2 regions of the Stenotrophomonas sp. Steno-Z10-BAI genome follow, and region 2 is predicted to be linked to the other one. Evidence: riboswitches for the same ligand, from Rfam matches in the RefSeq annotation. Region 2 holds a riboswitch; the other holds the start of a gene.

Region 1 (3,400 bases), on a different contig from region 2:
AGCAAGCCGGAACAGTACGGCCAGCTGCTGGCCCAGGCCCGCGCCCTGGTGCACGGCGAGCGCGACCGCATCGCCAATGCGGCCAACCTGTCGGCGCTGGTCTACCACGCCCTGCCGCACCTGAACTGGGTCGGCTTCTATTTCTTCGATGGCAAGGAGCTGGTCGTCGGCCCGTTCCAGGGTCTGCCCGCCTGCGTGCGCATTCCACTCGACAAGGGCGTGTGTGGCGCCGCGGCTTCGCAGCGGGTGACCCAGCGTATCGAAGACGTCGATGCATTCCCGGGCCACATCGCCTGCGACTCGGCCTCGCGCTCGGAACTGGTGGTGCCGTTGGTCCACCACGGCGAGCTGGTCGGCGTGTTCGATCTGGACAGCCCCTCGCTGGCGCGCTTCGATGCCGAGGACCAGGCCGGGCTGGAAGCCATCGCCGCGGTGTTCGTCGAGGCTTTGGGATGAGTGGCGTCAAGCTGCGCAACATCGGCCCGAAGAGCGCAGCATGGCTGCGCCAGGTCGGTCTGCGTACGCCGGAAGATCTGGTGGCGGTCGGCGCGGTCGGTGCCTTCGTCAAAGTGCGCCGCGCCGGCTTCAAGCCCAGCTTGAACCTGCTCTACTCGCTGGAAGGTGCGCTGCAGGACTGCCACTGGCAGGAACTGCCGGAGGCGCGCCGCACCGTGCTGGTGGCCGAGTACGAAGCGATCATCGCCGACCAGCCGCTGAAGAAGGCGCCGCCCGCCTCCGGCCCGGTCTACGACCGCACCGTGGAGCATCGCGACGATGACGGCGACGAAGCGCCGCCGTTCGAGATGGACGATGACAACCGCTGATCCACGGCTACCGACACACCGTCGGTAGCCGCGCGCCTCATACCTGCTGCAGCTCCAGCAGTTCGCCCCACAGCCGGTCGTCCTCGCGCTCCACGCGCAGGCGCAGCCGCGTGCCGTGATCGATGCGCAGCGCCCAGCACATCGCCATCGGCAGGCCGCATACCTGCGACAGCACCATCCGCAGCGGTCCGCCATGGCTGACGATCAGGGTCGGGACCGGCTCGGGCTCATCCAGCAGCCGGTGCAGTCCACGCGCGATGCGGCGCTCGAAGTGGCCCCAGCTTTCGCCATGCGGCGGCGGGTTGGCGTGCGGGTCCAGATGGAACGCTGACAGCGCATCCATCGGCAGCGCCTCCAGCGCGAGCCCGTCCCAGTCGCCGAAATCCAGTTCTTCCCATTCCTCATCGACCTCCACGTCCACCGCGTGGGGCAAGGCCAATGCCTCGGCGGTCAACAGCGCTCGCTGCCGAGGCGAGGACAGCACCCGCTGCCAGGGCAGCCCGGCGTAGCGCGCGCACAGGGCGTCGGTCGCGCCCTCGTGCAGCGGCGGATCGGTGCGGCCATCAAGATGATCGTCGCGGCCCGTGCTGGCGTGGCGGATCAGATCGAGGATCATGCCGCGCCCCGTCTGCTGCCCGCTGCGTCCGGCCGGTGCGGGTCACGGGCGTCGGTGCCGGGGTGCTGCAACCACGTTGGGGTCATGGAGATCACATCGAAAAAGCGAGGCGCATTCTAACCGGTGCGCGCCATGGGCCCGGCGGATGCCTTAGACTGCGCCCACTTTCAGGTGACCTGGGGCTGCAACGCCGCCAGGTTGAAACGGGAAGCCGGTGACGCGTCAGGCCCTGTGCCACGCCGCCACTCCGGCGCTGCCCCCGCAACGGTAAGCGTGGAAACACCAGGCAACACGCCACTGTGCTCCGGCATGGGAAGGCGCCTGGCACGATGGCACCGCCATCGACCCGCGAGCCCGGAGACCGGCCTGGAAGACGACTGGTTGCGATGCGGCGGGCATGGCGGCGGCAAGCTGGCGCCTGCGCGCGCCCGCCCACCGTCGAACCTCCCTGCAGCGCGATCATCCCCACCCCTTGCCGCGCGGGCGTGCGCGGTGCATGGAGTCATCGATGAAGCTGCAAACCCGCGTTCTTTCCCTGGCCGTGCTCTCGGCCCTGCCCCTGCTGGCCGCCGCACAGGACGACGCCACCGCGCTGGACCAGGTGCTGGTCACCGCCACGCGCACCCCGATCGCCCTGCAGGACAGCATCTCACCGGCGCAGGTGATCGACCGCGCCGAGATCGAGCGCAGCCAGGCGCCGTCGCTGCAAGATCTGCTGCGCGGCCGTGCCGGCATCAACCTCAACAACAGCGGCGGCCTGGGCAAGCAGAGCTCGCTGTTCCTGCGTGGCACCAACTCGGCCCACACCCTGGTGCTGGTCGATGGCGTGCGCATCAACACGGGCGACCTCGGCCTGGCGATGATCCAGGATCTGCCGCTGGCACAGATCGAGCGCATCGAAATCGTGCGTGGCCCGCAGTCCAGCCTGTACGGCGCCGATGCGATCGGCGGCGTGATCCAGATTTTCACCCGCCGCAACGCCGGCCAGTTCGCGCCGCACCTGCAGCTCGGCGGTGGCAGCAACGGCCTGCGCGAGGCCAGCGGTGGCTTCGGCGGCAGCGGTGAGCGTGGCTGGTTCGGCACCGACATCGCCTACCAGCACACCGATGGCATCAACGCCTGCCGTGGCTCGGTGTCGCCCTTCGCCGGCTGCGGCGCCGACGAGCCCGACCGCGATGGCTACCGCAACCTGTCCATGAGCCTGCGCGGCGGCTATGCCCTGACGGACACGTTGAGCGTGGAAGGCACCGCCCTGCGCGCCGAAGGCGAGAACCATTACGACGGCTATTACAACTACTCCGAAACGCTGCAGCAGGTACTCGGCGGCAAGCTGCGCTACATACCGAGCGAGCGCTTGAACCTGACGTTCAACGTCGGCCGCGCCGATAACGAATCGGACAACTTCAACGGTGATACCTGGCTGGGCAATGCACAGACCCACCGCGACAGTGCCTCGGTGCAGGCCGACATCGGCATCGCTGATGGCCAGCTGCTGAGCGCCGGTGTGGACTGGAGCCAGGACAACCTGGACGGCAGCAGTGCCGGCTACCTGGTCGACAGCCGCGACAACACCGGCGTGTTCGTGCAGTACCAGGGCCGCTTCGGCGCGCACCACCTGCAGGCCAGCGTGCGCAACGACGACAACGAGCAGTTCGGCAACCACACCACCGGCAGCCTCGGCTGGGGCCTGGAGCTGGGCAGCGGGTTCCGCCTCAACGCCAGCTACGGCACCGCGTTCAAGGCCCCGACCTTCAGCGACCTTTACGACCCGTGGAGCGGCGTGCCGACCCTGGACCCGGAAAAATCCAAGAGCGCGAACATCGGCATCGCCCAGCAGGGCGACGGCTGGCGCTGGGGCCTGGATGTGTACGAAACGCGCATCGATGACCTGATCACCTACGATGCCACCACGTTCATGATGTCGCAGGTCGAAAAGGCCCGCATCCGCGGCGCCGAATTG
Region 2 (3,400 bases):
CGTATCGGCATCGTCCTTGCTTGCGAGGCTGGCTGCAAGGGGGCGCTCAGGCACCGCATGTCTTCACCAGCGGCTGCGTACGCGCGGCGGACAACTCTGCCGCAGGCGTGGCAACGGGAGCCGCCGGAAACTCGACCCGCACCTGCGGGTACTTGCCCTTCTCATCGCGGACGTTGCCGGTGCCGGTGAACTGCAGCAGCCGCTGGTCCGCGGTGGCATAGACCAGGGTGACCGGGGGCACCGCGAAACCGAACCACGCATCGAGCTTCATCTGCAGCTGCTCGGCCGGTTGACCCTGCCAGGTCACCGCACCCGTGCGTTGCACTTTCAGCGGCACCAGGCGCTGACGGCTGGGCAGCAGGAACTGGAACGCCACGCTCTGCCCCGCCTGCAACGCCGCCCAATGGCTGCGCACCGCCGCGTCGAAACCGGCATCCACCACCGCGCCCGGCGGAACCGCGATGGCGCGGCTGAATGTCGGTGCCTGCGCGCTGGCACGGACCGATACCTGGCGGGTAGCGGCACCGCCGCGCACGCCTTCCTGATACCCATCGCGGCCATCGTCCAAGGTGAAATCAGGCGTCTGCGGGCTGCCCTGCGGGGTCATCCACTTGCGCGCAAACGGGCGCCCATCGCTGCAGCGGTACAGCACCAGCCGCGACTGTGCGCTTGCCGGCCCCTGCAGCCAATGGGTCTCGCGGTAGAGCAGGCGCCCATCGGCGGTGGCGTACGCGCGGCCTTCCTGGCGCTGCACGGTCTGCGCGGCGGCACTCACGGGGGCGGCGATCACCGACAGCAGCAGGATCAGGCAGGGCAAGGGCTGGCGCATGGGGGTCCAAACGGGCGGGCTTGCAGGGAGATACGCAGTTGACGGTGGTTTGGATGCAGTGGGGTGAATCGGGCAGACGACTTGACCATCGCTCGCCTTCGGCCTACCTTGTGCTCGCCGAAGGTATCCATCGCTTCATGCAGATGAAGGGATGGATTTAAACGGGAATCCGGTGAAGGCGCCTCGCGCGCCCATTCCGGAGCTGCCCCGCAGCGGTGAATGGAAACGACTCCTGCCAACAGCACTGGGCCTTCGCGCCTGGGAAGCGGCAGGTACTAGGTGGGCGCCCGCGCCCGTGTCCATCAGCCCGAATACCGGCCCCGGCCGGAGGACATGACCGTCCTCCGATTCGACCTGGAACGTCCGCGGGGAGGTTGCCGGGGTCTGCCGCCATGCCGCCTGCATGGCGCTGCCCCCGTGCGTCCGCTTCACGGCATCCGGTTCGCCCGCGGGGGCGAAGGTCGCTGGCGGGGCGGAACGGGCTGCAAGGCCCCGGACGGCGCGCGGTTCCTTCGTTCCTCAATGCCCCTACGCAATGAGGACACGTTCCAATGACCACTGTTACCAATTTGGGTTTTCCGCGCATCGGCGCCAAGCGCGAACTCAAGCGCGCGCTCGAAGCCTTCTGGTCCGGCGAGAGCAGCGCCGCGTCGCTGCAGGACACCGCGGCCGAGCTGCGTGAACGCCACTGGCAGCTGCAGCGCGAGGCCGGCGTGGATGTGCCGCCGAGCAACGATTTCAGCCTGTATGACCAGGTGCTGGATGCGGCCTTCCTGTTCGATGCGATCCCGACCCGCTACCGCGCGCTCGCCGATGCCGAGCCGCTGAGCGGCTATTTCGCGATGGCGCGTGGCCTGCAGCGCGATGGCATCGACCTGCATGCGCTGGAAATGACCAAGTGGTTCGATACCAACTACCACTACCTGGTGCCCGAACTGCACGCCGGCCAGACCTTCACGGTGCGCGGCGACAAGCCGCTGGCCGAATACCGCCAGGCCAAGGCGCTGGGGATCGAGACCCGTCCGGTGCTGATCGGCCCGGTGACCTTCCTGCGTTTGTCCAAGACCACCGACGGCAGCAACGCACTGGACCTGCTGGATGCACTGCTGCCGGTGTATGTGCAGCTGCTGGGCGAGCTCAAGGCGGCCGGCGCGGCGTGGGTGCAGCTGGATGAGCCGCTGCTGGTGCAGGACCTGGACGAGGCCACACGTGCTGCCTACGAGCATGCCTACGCGGTACTGGCCCAGGCTGCCCGCCCCAAGGTGCTGGTGGCGACGTACTTTGGTGCGCTGGAGGACAACCTCGCGCTGGCCGCCTCGCTGCCGATCGATGGCCTGCATGTGGATCTGGTCCGTGCGCCGGAACAGCTCGATGCGGTGATCAAGGCGCTGCCGGCCGGTCGCGTGCTGTCGGCCGGGCTGGTCAACGGCCGCAACATCTGGCGCACCCACCTGGACAACGCGCTGGTGCTGGCGCGCTACGCGCACGGCCATGTCGGCAGCGATGCGCTGTGGCTGGCGCCGTCGTGTTCGCTGCTGCATACCCCGGTCGATCTGGACCACGAAAAGAAGCTCGATGACGAACTGCGCAGCTGGCTGGCGTTCTCCCGGCAGAAGCTCGGCGAGCTGCGCGTACTGGCCGACGCGATCGATGCACCGGCGCGTGCCGAAGCACCGCTGGCTCATTCGCGTGCGTGCATCGAATCGCGCCGTCGTTCGCCGCGCGTGCACAACACGGCCGTCGCCGCGCGCCTTTCCTCGCTGACCCCGGCCGATGCACAGCGCCACAGCCGCTACCCGCAACGCCACCTGGCCCAGGCCGCCGCGCTGAAGCTGCCGCGCTTCCCGACCACCACGATCGGTTCGTTCCCGCAGACGCTGGAGGTGCGTGAGGCGCGTGCCCGCAACAAGGCCGGCAAGCTCTCCGATGCGGACTACGATGCGTTCCTGGCCACCCAGACCGAGCACTGCGTGCGCGTGCAGGAGCAGATCGGGCTGGACGTGCTGGTGCACGGCGAGTTCGAGCGCAACGACATGGTCGAGTACTTCGGCGAGCAGCTCGATGGCTTTGCCTTCACCAAGAATGGCTGGGTGCAGAGCTACGGCTCGCGCTGCGTGAAGCCGCCGGTGATCTTCGGCGATGTGACCCGCCCTCAGCCGATGACGGTGCGCTGGTCGCAGTACGCGCAGTCGCTCACCCAGCGGCCGATGAAGGGCATGCTGACCGGCCCGGTGACGGTGCTGCAGTGGTCATTCGTACGCGACGACCAGTCCCGCGCGGACACCTGTCGCCAGATCGCACTGGCCCTGCGCGATGAAGTGACCGACCTGGAAGCGGCCGGGATCGGCGTGATCCAGATCGACGAGCCGGCGATCCGCGAAGGACTGCCGCTGCGCCGCGCGCAGTGGCGCGAGTACCTGGACTGGGCAGTCGAAGCCTTCCGGATCAGTGCCAGCGGCGTGCGCGATGCGACCCAGATCCACACGCACATGTGCTATTCCGAGTTCAACGACATCATCCACTCGGTGGCTGCGATGGACGCGGACGTGATCTCGATCGAAACCTCGCGCT

What was found. Region 2 has a riboswitch for cobalamin ahead of metE (5-methyltetrahydropteroyltriglutamate--homocysteine S-methyltransferase). Riboswitches for the same ligand answer to the same signal wherever they lie in the genome.
Region 1: another riboswitch for cobalamin. It lies ahead of btuB (TonB-dependent vitamin B12 receptor); the one in region 2 lies ahead of metE (5-methyltetrahydropteroyltriglutamate--homocysteine S-methyltransferase).

Annotation. Positions count from the first base shown of each region.
Region 1 covers NZ_JBWJOZ010000003.1:66,338-69,737, reverse strand. Annotated here, with positions in the region: gene AC06E9_RS09210 (GAF domain-containing protein) at 1-456, shown strand, start outside; gene AC06E9_RS09205 (TfoX/Sxy family protein) at 453-824, shown strand; gene AC06E9_RS09200 (histidine phosphatase family protein) at 862-1,440, opposite strand; cobalamin riboswitch at 1,593-1,824, shown strand; gene btuB (TonB-dependent vitamin B12 receptor) at 1,949-3,400, shown strand, end outside.
Region 2 covers NZ_JBWJOZ010000007.1:86,483-89,882, reverse strand. Annotated here, with positions in the region: gene AC06E9_RS16175 (hypothetical protein) at 47-829, opposite strand; cobalamin riboswitch at 933-1,166, shown strand; gene metE (5-methyltetrahydropteroyltriglutamate--homocysteine S-methyltransferase) at 1,381-3,400, shown strand, end outside.